One region of the Janthinobacterium sp. YR213 genome, then DNA from elsewhere that is predicted to be linked to it. Evidence: riboswitches for the same ligand, from Rfam matches in the RefSeq annotation. Region 1 holds a riboswitch; the other holds the start of a gene.
The links. Region 1 has a riboswitch for thiamine pyrophosphate ahead of thiC (phosphomethylpyrimidine synthase ThiC). Riboswitches for the same ligand answer to the same signal wherever they lie in the genome.
Positions count from the first base shown of each region.

Region 1 (7,300 bases):
AAGCAGGTCGAGGCGGAACAGGCGCTGCTGGACCAGCGCCTGCGCGAACAGCAGGCGTATACGCGCTCGCTGGTCGAGACCAACAATGCGGAGTTGAAGAAGGCGCGCCTGGTGGCGGAAAAGGCCAACCGCGCCAAGTCCGAATTCCTGTCGAGCATGAGCCACGAATTGCGCACGCCCCTGAATGCCGTGCTGGGCTTTGCGCAGCTGATGGCGTCCGACGTGCCGCCACCGAGCCCGCCGCAGCAGCGCTCGATCGAACAAATCCTCAAGGGCGGCTGGTATCTGTTACGCCTGATTAACGAGATCCTCGACCTGGCCATGATCGAATCGGGCAAGGTCACCTTGTCGCAGGAAGCCATGTCCCTGCTCGACGTGTTGCAGGATTGCCAGGCGATGATCGCGCCGCAGGCGGAAAAGCGCGGCATCCGCATGCACTTCCCCCGCTGCGGCCAGGCCTTCTATGTACATGCGGACCGCACGCGCGTGAAACAGGTGATGGTCAACCTGCTGTCGAACGCCATCAAGTACAACCAGGGCGGCGGCACCGTTACCGTCGATTGCAGCCAGCGCGGCGCCAAGGTGCGGGTCAGCGTGCGCGACAGTGGCGTCGGCCTCGATGCGGGCCAGGTGGCACAGTTGTTCCAGCCCTTCAACCGCCTGGGACAGGAAAACAGCACGGAAGAGGGCACGGGCATCGGTCTCGTCGTCACCAAGCAATTGATCGAATTGATGGGCGGCACCATCGGCGTCGACAGCACGGTGGGCGTGGGCACCACGTTCTGGTTCGAGCTCGCTTCGAGCAGCGCGCCGGCATTGGTGCTGGGCGATGGCGACGCGCTGCCGCAGGTGCAGGTGCCGCAGGAAAGCCAGCGCACCTTGCTGTACGTGGAAGACAATCCCGCCAACCTGGCGCTGGTCGAGCAATTGATCGCCCGCCGCAGCGATTTGAAGTTGCTCACAGCCATCGATGCGCACCTGGGCATCGACCTGGCGCGCACGTATCAGCCGGACGTGATCTTGATGGATATCAACCTGCCCGGCATCAGCGGCTTCGGCGCACTGCATATCCTGCACGACGACCCGCTCACCAGCCACATTCCCGTGATGGCCCTGTCGGCCAACGCCGTGCCGCGCGACATCGAGAAAGGCCTGGAAGCGGGTTTCTTCCGCTATTTGACCAAGCCGATCAAGGTCGTCGAGTTCATGGATGCGCTCGACGTGGCCCTGCACCATGCGGCCGCGCACGGCCTGGCCGACGACACTCACGCAGTACGCTAATTCAGCACTTAATTTTAGGAATACCGCCATGCTTCAAGCCACCGAGATCCTGAACGCCAGCATCCTCATCGTTGATGACCAGGAGGCCAACGTCATGCTGCTGGAACAGGTGCTGCGCAATGCCGGCTATACGCGCATTACCTCCACCATGGATCCGCAAGCCGTGCATGCGCTGCACCAGCAGCACCGTTACGACCTGATCCTGCTCGACTTGCAAATGCCGGAAATGGATGGCTTCGAGGTGATGGAAGGCTTGCGCGACATCGAGGCGGGCAGCTATCTGCCCGTGCTGGTGATCACGGCCCAGCCCGGCCACAAGCTGCGCGCGCTGCAAGCGGGCGCCAAGGATTTCGTCAGCAAGCCCTTCGACCTGGTGGAAGTGAAAACGCGCATCCACAACATGCTGGAAGTGCGCTTGCTATACCAGAAGCTGGCCGAATACAACAAGTCGCTGGAACAGATGGTGGAAGCGCGCACGGCGGAGCTGCGCGAAAGCGAAGCGCGCTTCCAGCGCTTCACGGAACTGTCGTCCGACTGGTACTGGGAACAGGATGCGCAAGGCAATCTGACGCGCTTTTCCGGCCCCGTGGCCGAAATGCTGGGCATTGGCAGCGAGGAAGAGCCACAGCGCTGGAACGCCACCGAACGCGCGCTGCTCGACGCAAAAATTGCCGCACGCGAACCGTTCCTTGATTTCATCTACAGCCGCGCCAACCTCGACGGCAGCACGCAGTACCTGCAAGTGAGCGGCGAACCGATGTTCGACAATGGCAGCCGCTTCATCGGCTACCGCGGCATCGGCCTCGATGTCACGGAGCGCCTGCGCATCGCCTGATTTATACTTGGTGCCATCCACATCCACAAGGAAAGCATCATGGCTGACAAATCTCCCTCCTATTGGTTCCCCGCCAAGACCTATGGCTGGGGCTGGGGCTTGCCCATCACCTGGCAAGGCTGGCTGGTGTTCCTGGCCGCGCTGGCGCTGTTCGCCTGCGGCGCCTTCCTGTTTCCGCCGCAAACCATGCTGGTCGGCTACATCGTCTATGAAGTGGCCATCGTTGCCGTGCTCATTTTCATCTGCCAGCTGAAGGGCGAACCGACCAGCTGGCGCTGGGGCAAGAAGAAATAAGCGCGATGGCGTCTGTTGCAATGCAGCAGATGCGCAAAGACGACACCTGCAAGAAATCATCTGGCCACGCGGCGTGAACCGCGTATAATTGGCTCGCTGCCGCAAGGCGGCAAACGCTAGGGGTCCTGCCTTTCGCTGTGGAAACACGGTGCAAGCGCGGGTGAGAAATACCCTCCGAACCTGATCTGGATAATGCCAGCGAAGGGAAGCTTTAGGATGAACGCACCCCGCTTTTCCGCGTGCGCGCAGCCGAACCTCCTTAGCTGGCTCCAGGCTTAAAAATAGTCTAGCCAAGGAGCCAAAATGAACGCCAACCCGAAATTCCTCTCCGCCACCGCCACGGTCGACGAAGCCGCCATCGCGCCGCTGCCCAATTCGCGCAAGATCTACGTGCAAGGCAGCCGCCCTGACATCCGCGTGCCCATGCGCGAGATCAGCCAGTCCGACACGGAAGCGTCGTTCGGCGGCGAAAAGAATCCGCCGATCTACGTCTACGACACCTCCGGCCCCTACACGGATCCGGACGTGCAGATCGACATCCGCTCTGGCCTCGATACGCCGCGCCTGCCGTGGATCATGGAGCGGGCCGACACGGAAGAATTGCCCGGTCCGACCTCCGATTACGGCATCGCCCGCCTGGCGGACCCGAAACTGGCCGAGCTGCGTTTCAACCTGCACCGCAAGCCGCGCCGCGCCATTGCCGGCAAGAACGTGACGCAAATGCATTACGCGCGCCAGGGTATCATCACGCCGGAAATGGAATTCGTCGCCATCCGCGAAAACATGCGCCGGCAGGAATATTTGCGCGAGCTGAAAGCTTCCGGCCCCATGGGCGAGCGCCTGGCCGACCTGATGGGCCGCCAGCATCCTGGCCAGTCCTTCGGCGCCAGCATCCCGGCGGAAATCACGCCGGAATTCGTGCGCGAGGAAATCGCCCGTGGCCGCGCCATCATTCCCGCCAACATCAACCACCCGGAAGTGGAACCGATGATTATCGGCCGCAATTTCCTCGTGAAGATCAATGCGAATATCGGCAATTCCGCCGTCACCTCGTCGATCGGCGAGGAAGTGGAAAAGATGACCTGGGCCATCCGCTGGGGCGGCGACAATGTGATGGATCTGTCCACAGGTAAACATATCCACGAGACGCGCGAATGGATCGTGCGCAACAGCCCCGTCCCCATCGGCACCGTGCCCATCTACCAGGCGCTGGAAAAGGTCAATGGCAAGGCCGAAGATTTAACTTGGGAAATTTTCCGCGACACCTTGATCGAGCAGGCCGAGCAGGGCGTCGACTATTTCACCATCCATGCGGGCGTGCTGTTGCGCTATGTGCCGATGACGGCCAAGCGCTTGACGGGCATCGTCTCGCGCGGCGGCTCCATCATGGCGAAATGGTGTCTGGCGCACCATCAGGAATCGTTCCTGTACACGCATTTCGAAGAGATTTGCGAAATCATGAAGGCGTATGACGTGTCGTTCTCGCTGGGCGACGGTTTGCGTCCCGGTTCCATCTACGACGCCAACGACGAGGCGCAGCTGGGCGAACTGAAAACCCTGGGCGAACTGACGCAGGTTGCGTGGAAGCACGACGTACAGGTGATGATCGAAGGTCCGGGCCACGTACCGATGCAGCTCATCAAGGAAAACATGGACCTGCAGCTGGAGCAGTGCGGCGAAGCGCCGTTCTACACCCTGGGACCGTTGACGACGGATATCGCGCCCGGCTACGACCACATCACCTCGGGCATCGGCGCGGCCATGATCGGCTGGTATGGCACGGCCATGCTGTGCTATGTGACGCCGAAGGAACACCTGGGTTTGCCCAACAAGGCGGACGTGAAGGACGGCATCATCACGTACAAGATCGCGGCGCATGCGGCCGACCTGGCCAAGGGCCATCCGGGCGCGCAAATCCGCGACAACGCGCTGTCGAAAGCCCGCTTCGAATTCCGCTGGGACGACCAGTTCAACATCGGCCTGGACCCGGACAAGGCGCGCGAATTCCACGATGAAACCCTGCCCAAGGATTCGGCCAAGGTGGCGCATTTCTGCTCCATGTGCGGCCCCCATTTCTGCTCGATGAAGATCACGCAGGAGGTGCGCGAATACGCGGCCGGCATGGGTATCGCGGAAGACAAGGCGCTCAAGCAGGGCATGGAAATCAAGGCCATCGAATTCATCAAGAACGGCGCCGAGCTGTACCGCAAGGTCTGAAGGAGAGCGTGATGCCTGCATTGATATCCATCACGCTCAACGGCGCACCGCACCAGGTGCCGCCGGGGCAAACCCTCGATCAATTGATCGCCGCCCTGTCGCTGGAAAACCAGGCGCTGGCGCTGGCCGTCAACCGCAACGTCGTGCCGCGCAAGGCGTGGCCAGGGCAGGTCTTGCAGACGCAAGATCAAGTGGAAATAGTACGCGCCATCGGCGGCGGTTAAGTTGAGAATAGAGAAGGAAGAACACATGAACACCGCAACAAACAACGACCTGCTGACCATCGCAGGAAAACAGTACTCATCGCGCCTGCTGGTGGGCAGCGGCAAGTACAAGGATTTGCCGCAGACGCGCGAAGCGACGGATGCGGCGGAAGCGCAGATCATCACGGTGGCGATTCGCAGGGTCAACATTGGCCAGGACCCGAACGCGCCCAGCCTGCTCGATTTCGTGCCACCGGACCAGTACACGATCTTGCCGAACACGGCCGGCTGCTACAACGCAAAAGATGCCGTCTACACCTTGCAACTGGCACGCGAGCTCTTGGGCGGGCGCAATCTGGTGAAGCTGGAAGTGCTGGGCGACGAAAAAACCTTGTTTCCGCACATGCCGGAAACCCTGGTCGCGGCCGAAGCGCTGGTCAAGGATGGCTTCGACGTGATGGTCTACTGCAGCGACGACCCCATCCAGGCGAAGATTCTGGAGGACATCGGCTGCGTGGCCGTCATGCCGCTGGCGTCGCTGATCGGCTCGGGCATGGGCATATTGAATCCGTGGAACTTGTCGCTGATCATCGATCAGGCGAAAGTACCCGTGCTGGTGGACGCAGGCGTGGGCACGGCGTCGGATGCGGCCATTGCCATGGAACTTGGCTGCGATGGCGTGCTGATGAATACAGCCATCGCCGGCGCGCGCGACCCCGTGCGCATGGCGCATGCCATGAAGCTGGCCGTGCGGGCCGGGCGCGAAGCATTCCTGGCGGGACGCATGCCGCGCAAATTCGCCGCTTCGCCATCGTCGCCGATGGCGGGCCGCCTGGCATGACGATGTCCAGGCGTCTGCCGTGTCGTCCGGTTGTGCTGGTGTTTGCCGGCGCCGATCCGTCGGGCGGCGCCGGCATCGCCGCCGATATCGTGGCGATTGCCGCGCAGGGCGCGCATGCCTTGCCTGTCATCACGGCGCTGACGGTGCAGGACAACGACCGCGTGTTTGCTGTCGAGCCTGTGGCCCCGGAATTGCTGCGCCGACAGGCGCAGGCGCTGATCGACAGGATCGCCATCGATGCCGTGAAGATCGGCATTCCCGGCAGCGCCGCGAATGCGGCCGTCATTGCGCAACTGATCGCGCAATTGCGGCTGGTCCGGCCGGATTTGCCTGTCGTGCTTGATCCCGTGCTGGCCAGCGGCCATGGCGACGTGCTCAGCCGGGACGACGCCGTGCTGGCGCTGGCACCCTTGCTGCCGGTGACTACCGTCATCGTACCGAATGGGCCGGAAGCGGCGGCCCTGGGCGGCGAGAAAAACCTGCGCGCGCAAGGCTGCAAGAACGTGCTGGTGACGGGCGGCCATGGCGAAGGCGAGGTGATCGTCAACCGCTGGCACGATGGCGAGGACAGGGCGCGCGAGTGGCGCTGGCCGCGCCTGCCCGGCGAATTCCACGGCAGCGGCTGCACCCTGGCGTCCGCCATTGCGGCGCGCCTGGCCCTGGGCCAGGCATTGCCCGAAGCGCTGGATGGCGCGCAAAGCTATTGCCATGCGGCCCTGGCCGGCGCGTATGCGATTGCGCCAGGCCAACTGATGCCGCAACGATTCATTCAATAAGGAAAACATCATGCGTGGACTGTATCTGGTTACCCCGAACTGGGATGACACCGACCGCCTGCTCGAGATCACGGAACAGGCTTTGCACGGTGGCGTGGCCCTGCTGCAATACCGTCACAAGAGCGCCGAGGCGGAACAGCGGCGCGAGCAGGCGGGCGCCTTGCTGGTCCTGGCCCGCAAGTATGGCGTGCCTTTCATCATCAACGATTTTATCGAGCTGTGCGAAGAGCTCGACGCGGACGGCGTGCACGTGGGCGGCACGGATGCGTCCGTCGCGCAGGTGCGCGCGCGCCTGGGCAAGGACAAGCTCGTCGGCGCCTCGTGCTATGGCGACATGGCCCTGGCAAGGACGGCAGAGGCGGGTGGCGCCAGCTACGTGGCCTTCGGCGGCTTCTATCCCTCGCTGGTGAAAAAGTATCCGGTCACGACACCATTGGATATCGTGCTGCAGGCCAAGCGCGAGATCGCCTTGCCCTGCGTGGTGATCGGCGGCATGACGCCGGAGAACGCCGCGCCGCTGGTGGCGCGCGGCGCCGACATGGTGGCGGCCATCAGCAGCGTCTTTGGCAAAGAATACCAGGCGGACGATGTGAATATTGCGGTGCAGCAATTCAATCACTTGTTTGCGGCATGAGCATGCGGGTGCAGGGCTGGTTTGGGCGGATAATCGGCATATAATAAGAGCATCATTCATTACCGAGGTCCCTTTGCCCATGAGTCAGCCAGCCGCCGCGAAACGCCTTATCCTGATCGTTGACGATGACCAACTCCTGTTGGAATTCCTCGGCGAAGTCCTGCGCCATGCCGGCTACGAGACGGCCCTGGCCCATTCGGCCGAAGTGGCGCTGCAGCT
Region 1 is NZ_FNDA01000007.1:109,936-117,235, forward strand. Features, by position in the region: gene BLT98_RS25740 (PAS domain-containing hybrid sensor histidine kinase/response regulator) at 1-1,281, shown strand, start outside; gene BLT98_RS25745 (response regulator) at 1,310-2,116, shown strand; gene BLT98_RS25750 (hypothetical protein) at 2,156-2,410, shown strand; TPP riboswitch at 2,519-2,634, shown strand; gene thiC (phosphomethylpyrimidine synthase ThiC) at 2,714-4,627, shown strand; gene thiS (sulfur carrier protein ThiS) at 4,639-4,851, shown strand; gene BLT98_RS25765 (thiazole synthase) at 4,877-5,671, shown strand; gene BLT98_RS25770 (bifunctional hydroxymethylpyrimidine kinase/phosphomethylpyrimidine kinase) at 5,674-6,447, shown strand; gene thiE (thiamine phosphate synthase) at 6,458-7,081, shown strand; gene BLT98_RS25780 (ANTAR domain-containing response regulator) at 7,161-7,300, shown strand, end outside.

Region 2 (7,300 bases), on a different contig from region 1:
GTGTAATATTTTAATTATTTGATATTTTCGTCCACGAATAGGGGCATGTCCGGCGCATGCCCCATGTGGTTGTCAGAAGTCGAATTGCGCCGACACCTTCAAGGTGCGGCTTGCACCCGGAAACAGGTAGCCGCCTGCTTCCGGAGTCACATCGCGCCAGTAGAACTTGTCCGTCACGTTGTTGACGGTGGCGCGCAGCACGGCTGGCGTGCCGGCCAGGCGCGTGGCCCAGGCGGCGCCCAGGTTGAACACGCTGTACGAAGGCACGAAGGTGGTGTTGTTGTTTTCAAACGCCTTTTTGCCCGCATATTCCCAGCTGCCATTCACGCTCAAGCCCGCCACCTGCTGCACGGCGTAGTCCGCGTGCACGGCCGCCTTGAAGGCCGGCACGTTGGGCACGCGCTTGCCATCGTAGTCCGCACTGCCCGTGCCTGATTGCTGGCTGTTCAGGGCCGTGATGGACGCGCCCAGGTTCAGGTTGGCCGATGCCTTGCCCTGGGCAGACAATTCCAGGCCACGGTGCTGGGCCTGGCCCGCGCGCACGAAGTTGTAGGTGCTCATGCTGCTGTCGAGGTACTGGTTGAATTCCAGGCCCTTGCGGATCTGGAACAGGGTGGCGGCCACCATGAAGTCCTGCGTCAGGTCCGCCTTCACGCCCAATTCGACCTGCTTCGAGCGGCTCGGCGTCAGTTCCACATTGGCGTTTTCCGCGTAGCGGTCGGCCGTGCCGCCGTGCTCCATGCCCTGCGAATACGATGCATACACGGCGATATTGTCTTGCGGGTTGTACACCAGCGCCACGTTCGGCAACAGGAAGTCGTGCTTGGCGCGGATTTCCGTGTCGGCCTTCAGCACATACTGGTAGCCATCCACATTGATGTGGCGCAGGCCGCCATGCAGCTTCCAGTTGGGCGCCAGGCTGACGATGTCCTGCACGAAGACGGATTTTTCCTTGTCGTTGCGTACCAGGCGCACGGGGCCCGTGACGCCGTCGGATGGCGCGACGATGACGGGGCGATAAATGTTGCTGATGCCCACTTCGTCGTACACGTACTTGCCGGCCCGGTCCTTGCGGTTGAAGTACGACACGCCGGCAGTGAATTCGTGGCGCAGGCTGCCGGTGGCGAACTTGCCCTGGATCATGGCTTGCGCGCTCAGCGGCTTCTTCGTCTCGCCCAGGCTGCGGAAGTCCCATACGGAGAAATCGCCATTGCTGCAGAAGACGGGCGCCCAGCCTTCCGGGCTGCAGCCATACGGATACGCCGTGTAGTCGTCGCGCTTGAACGAGTGCTGGTTGGCGGACAGGGTGGCGTGCCAGTAATCATTGAAGGCGTACTGGAAGCGCAGGCCGAGGTTGCTGGTGACGGTTTCCACCGGATGCGTCCACGGCTGCTTGTTGAGCATGGTGTCGGCGCTGACGTTGGCCGGCAGGCTGCCGTTGCTCAGCAGCTGGAAGCCGGGCGCCGTGACCTGCGCCTTGTCCTGGTAGTCGGCGTCGAGCTGCAGCAGGGCTTGCGGGGAAATCTGCCAGTCGAAGGCGCCGGAAATGAACCGACGGTTGCCGTCCGCGCCCTTGATGTAGGAACGCAGGCGCTCGGCCGCCACGTTGACGCGGTAACCGAAGCGCGTGTCTTCCAGGCGTCCGCCCAGGTCGACGGCGCCATACACGGTGCCCCGTTCGCGCGCTTCCACGGTGACGGTGCGCAGCGGTGCGGCGGTGGGGCGCTTGACGATAAAGTCGATCACGCCGCCAGGCGCGGCCACGCCTGCCTGCAAGCCGGCCAGGCCTTTTAATACTTCGATGCGTTCCTTGTTTTCCAGCGGAATTTGCGTGTCGCCAGGAATGGCCACGCCATCCTTGCGGTAGCTGGAGTTCGTGTCGAGCTTGAAGCCGCGGATGGTGAACTGTTCCGCGTAGCCGACGGCGTTGTACGACTCATTGATGCTGGCGTCGAGCTTGACGGCATCGCTGAGATTGCGGATCTGCAAGTCCTGCATGTCTTTTTGCGAAATGACGGTGACGGACGCCGGTGTCTGCAGCAGCGGCGCGTCGGCAAAGCCGCCCACGGAGGCGCGCTTGGCGGCCGGCGCCTTGCTGGCCGTGACGACGACTTCGGCCATGTTTTGGGCCTGCGGGTCAGCGGCTTCGGTGGTGTCGTTCGCAGCAAAGGCAGGCGCGGCAAACGCGTGCAGGATAGCCAGGGTCAGTACAGGACGGGAAAAATGCGCAGATAAATTCGGTGTGGACATAGATTGCTCGTGGTTCAAGCCGTCTCTGTAAAGAGCACGGCAGGCTGCTTGTTCGGCTGGCGCCAACGCAGGAGCTATCAAAGGAGGGAGGTACTTTGCGCTTTCCTTCGCTGGCATTATCCAGATCAGGTACGAAGGGTATCTCTCACCCGGATAACTGCTCCAGGACCCCTAGCGGTTGACAGCTTAGCATGAACCACGGCCAGCTGTCCCCCTGGCTGACCGTTTTACAACAGTGTGGCTGGAATCTGCAAACTGCGCTACAGACTCAGTTCCAGTACCTTGCGGCTGACGGCGGGCGTCACTTCGCGCTGTTCGCCCAGCGCCGTCATGCCGTGCGCTTCCAGGGCGGATACGACGGCATCCACGCTGGCGTGGTTCAGGCCGTAGTCGGCCAGGCGCGTCTTGACGCCCATATGGCGGAAGAAGAATTCCGTGCGCGCGATGGCGGCCTCGATGCGGCCATCCTCGTCGCCGCCGTCCAGGCCCCACACGCGGGCCGCGTATTGCAGCAGCTTGGCGCGCTTGGCCTGCTTGCGCACGCGCAGCATGCTGGGCAGGATGATGGCCAGGGTCTGGGCATGGTCGAGCTCGTACAAGGCCGTCAATTCGTGGCCGATGGCGTGCGTGGACCAGTCCTGCGGCACGCCCACGCCGATCAGGCCGTTCAAGGCCAGGGTGGCGCTCCACATCACGTTGGCGCGCACGTCGTAGTCGTCCGGGTGCGACAGGGCTTTCGGGCCTTCCTCGATCAGGGTCAATAAAATGCCTTCGGCGAAGCGGTCCTGCACGGACGCGTTCACGGGGTAGGTCAAATACTGCTCCATGACATGCGCAAACGCATCGACGACGCCATTGCCCACCTGGCGCAGCGGCAAGGTGAACGTTTTCGACGGATCCAGCACGGAGAATTTCGGATACACCTTGCGGCTCATGAACGAGCGCTTTTCCTGCGTGGCCTTGCGCGTGATCACGGCCGAGCCATTCATTTCGGAACCCGTTGCCGGTAACGTCAATACCGTGCCGAAGGGCAGGGCGGCCTCGACGATCTTGCCGCCTTTGGCCAGGATGTCCCACGCCTCGCCTTCATGCAGGGCGGCCGCGGCGATGAATTTGGTGCCATCGACCACGGAACCGCCGCCGACGGCCAGCAGGAAATCGATGCGCTCGCTTTTCACCATGGCCACGGCCTGCATCAGGGTTTCATAGCTGGGATTGGGTTCGATGCCGGCAAATTCCAGCAAGGTATGGCCGGCCAGCGCCGCCTTGACTTCATCATAGACGCCGTTCTGCTTGATGCTGCCGCCGCCATACGTCATGAGCACTCTGGCATGCGGCGGGATCAGCGCCGTGATGGCGGCGATCTGGCCCTGGCCGAAGAGGATTTGCGTCGGATTGTAAAAGTCGAAATTGAACATGGGGCTCCTGCCGCTGGGGTTTAGGCTGTTGCTGAGCCATGATTATGGCCGAACGGGTGGAAACGTGTCGTGGACGCTTGAGCTTTTCGCCCGCGCGGTGGAGAATGCAGCCGATGTCACCACCACGCGAAAAGGAATGCGCATGACCAACGTCCCACTGGAAGAATCCGGCTTGCCGGCCACCGCGCTCGACATGCACCGCGCCATCGGCGCCACCATCGCCGCGCTGCAGGCGCTGGACTTGAACAGCCAGCGTTTCGAGGCATGCACGGACCCGGAACTGCGCCGCGTGCTCGCGCATGCGGGCGACACCAGCCGGCGCGAAATATCCATGCTGCTCGAATGGATGCGCCGCCGCGATGCGCGCCTGGATGCGGCCATGAAGGAAGCGCTGTTCAAGGCGGGGCCGATTGTTGCTCAGTATCACTATGACGAGAAAATATTGTAACTATTGGTTTGTTGCTGTGGCGTACCATGCGCCACTTTTGCATCGTTTCGCGTAGACTGTGCCCCGGACACGATTTTGGGGGAGTTTGCAACGATGAGATCATTACCATACCGAGAAGGCAGCTGGTTTGCCGTGCCCTTGCCGGGCGGCGGCTATGCCGTCGGCGTGGTGGCGCGCAGGGCGCCTGCCGGGCGCATCATGCTGGCGTATATGTTCGGACCGAAGCGCGACAGCTTGCCGACGCTCGATGAGCTGGAAGGCTTGCGGCCGGAACAGGCCGTACGCCGCCTGCGCACGGGCGACATGGCCCTGCTCAACGAGCGCTGGCCTCTGCTGGGTGACAGCCTCCACTGGGAGCGCGACGCCTGGCCCATGCCGGCCTTTATCCGCCGCAATGAATCCTTGCAGCGCGCCTGGCGCGCCAGCTATGCGGACGCCGACCCTGCCAAGCTGAACCGCGAAGAATCGATCCCCTTCGATACGCCGGGCATGGAGAGCGATTCCCTGTACGGCTACGGGGCGACGGAATTGCTGATGAATAAATTGCTGGCGCAGGAGCAGGCGTCCGCTTGACCGTTGTCGGGCGGCGGAAACGCCGGAGCCGGTAGCGTAGGTCGGATTAGCGCCTGGCGCGTAATCCGACAGGAATAGCCAACAATGTTGTCGGATTATGCGAGGCAAGGCTTCGCTGATCCGACCTACGCCGCTGGCAAGCTGATCTGAAACGCCAGGCCGCCGCCTTCGCGGTTGCGCACTTGCAATTCGGCGCCATGGCGCAGCAGCACGCGGTCGACGATGGCCAGGCCCAGGCCGGCGCCGTTTGCCTGCCCGCGCGCCGTATCGAGGCGGGTGAACGGCTTCATCAGTTGCTCGATCTTTTCTGCCGGCACGCCCGTGCCGTGGTCTTGCACTTCGATGATGACCTTTTTCGCGCCGTGGCTGGTGCGCACCTGGCAGGCGATGTCGATTTCCGTCACGTCGCTGCCCGGCGTCTTGCCATAGCGGCGCGCATTCTCGATCAGGTTGTTCAGCACGCGGCGCAGGTCGGTGGGGTTGCCCATCGCATGCGCGCCGTCGGCGATGCTGGCGTTGATCTTCACATCCGGCAGGCGCATGGCTTCGCGCGTCATGTCGCTGAGCAAACCGCTCAGGTCGACATCCGTAAAGCTCGACGCTTCCGTCGGCTTGGCATAGTCGAGGAACTGGCCGATGATGGCGTCCATCTGCCCGATATCGGACTGGATGCCTTCGCGCGCCTCGTCCGACAGGTTCGCCATTTCCACTTCCAGCTGCATGCGCGCCAGCGGCGTGCGCAAGTCGTGCGAAATGCCCGCCAAAATCACGGCGCGGTCCGATTCCACCTGTTTCAGATCATCGACCATCTGGTTGAAGCTGCGGTTCGCCTCGATGATTTCGATCGGGCCCTTTTCCGGCAGCGGCGCCGGCTGCTTGCCCTTGGCGATGTCGCGCGCGGCCGCCGTCAAACGCGACAGCGGCAGATTGATCAGGCTGGAAATGATGGCTGCGCCCAGCAGGGACAGCAGCGACACCAGGCTGGCCCAGCCGAGCCACTGGAAGCCCGTCAGGCCGCGCAGGCGCTCCCGGTCCAGCATCAGCCAGTACTCGTCGTCGTCGATCTTGAAGCTGACCCAGAAGCCGGCCACGCCGTTGACGCGCGCGGAAAAGCGCGTGTCCTTGCCCAGCTTGGCCTTCACCAGCGCCTCGATGTCGGGCATCAGGTAATTGTCGGGCGGCGGCTCGATGCGGTCGTCCTCTTCCAGCGAGAAGATGCGGATGCCTTCATTGCTGACGAGATCGAACAGCAGCTCGCGCCGCAGCTCGGGAGCCGAGTGCGTCAGTGCCGCATGCGTGATGGTAACGACGGAAATGATCTGGGCGGAAATCTGCTGCGCCTGCGGCTCGCGCTGGATGAAGGAAATCATGCTGAACCAGGCGATCATGCTGACCGTGGTCAAGGTGCCGAGCAGCAAAAAGGTGCGCCAGAACAAGCCGCTTTTCAGCCGCGCCAGGCTGATATCGGGAAAAAGCTTCATCATGCCTCGCCTGCGATCAGCGCGGCTGTCCGTCCGGGATGAAGACGTAACCTAAGCCCCACACGGTCTGGATGAACAGCGGGCTCGACGGATCAGGTTCGATGAGTTTGCGCAGGCGCGAGATTTGCACGTCCAGGCTGCGGTCGAACACTTCGTATTCGCGGCCGCGCGCCAGTTCCATGAGTTTCTCGCGCGACAGCGGCTGGCGCGCATGGCGGGCAAACACTTTCAGCACCGAAAATTCACCGGTCGTCAGCGGCACTGTTTCGCCATTCTTTTTCAGGGTACGCGTGCCCAGATCCAGCACGAAGTCGCCGAATTCGAAGGTTTGCGGCGTTTCCGACGGCGCGCCCGGGATTTCATCGGGACCCTTGCGGCGCAGCACGGCGCCGATGCGGGCCACCAGTTCACGCGGATTGAATGGTTTCGGCAGGTAATCGTCGGCACCCATTTCCAGGCCCACGATGCGGTCCACGTCCTCGCCCTTGGCCGTCAGCATGATGATCGGCGTCTGGTCGCCCGCGCCGCGCAGGCGGCGGCAGATCGACAGGCCGTCTTCGCCCGGCAGCATCAGGTCGAGCACCAGCAGGTCGTAGCGTTCGCGCAGCCACAGTTTGTTCATGGCCGTCGCGCTCTCTGCCGTAAAGACATTGAAGCCCTGTTCGGTCAGGTAGCGCCGCAGCAGGTCGCGCAGGCGCACATCGTCATCGACTACCATGATTTTTGCCTGGTGGCCGTGGATCGATTGCGTTGTTGTATTGCTGCCGGAAGTGGAGGTTGTGGTCATTTAGGGTGTCGTGTTATCTTATATTAGTTGCTATAGTAACGCCTCGCGCGGCGTCGGCAAGGGGCTGTGGCGACCCATTACAAAGTGTTACAAACTTTACCCAATTACTCTTACTGCACCGTGTAAAGCATCATACACTGGGGCCACAGTGGAAATCAGCTTTAGTTTATACGGCATCGCGGAAGAGGAACTCAATGAATATCTTTACTAAAAAAATTCACGCCGCTCCCAGCGCAGCTATTGCTGCACGTACGACCGTGCTGTCCGCATTTGCCGTTTGTTCCGTGTTTGCCGCCAGCCTGGCGGCAGCGCAAAACCAGCCGCCGCCACGCCGTGACGACCA
Region 2 is NZ_FNDA01000001.1:1,503,670-1,510,969, reverse strand. Features, by position in the region: gene BLT98_RS06680 (TonB-dependent siderophore receptor) at 73-2,250, opposite strand; TPP riboswitch at 2,336-2,433, opposite strand; gene BLT98_RS06675 (iron-containing alcohol dehydrogenase) at 2,511-3,668, opposite strand; gene BLT98_RS06670 (ferritin family protein) at 3,811-4,116, shown strand; gene BLT98_RS06665 (Imm26 family immunity protein) at 4,210-4,689, shown strand; gene BLT98_RS06660 (sensor histidine kinase) at 4,815-6,173, opposite strand; gene ompR (osmolarity response regulator transcription factor OmpR) at 6,187-6,888, opposite strand; gene BLT98_RS06650 (hypothetical protein) at 7,152-7,300, shown strand, end outside.
Region 2: another riboswitch for thiamine pyrophosphate. It lies ahead of BLT98_RS06680 (TonB-dependent siderophore receptor); the one in region 1 lies ahead of thiC (phosphomethylpyrimidine synthase ThiC).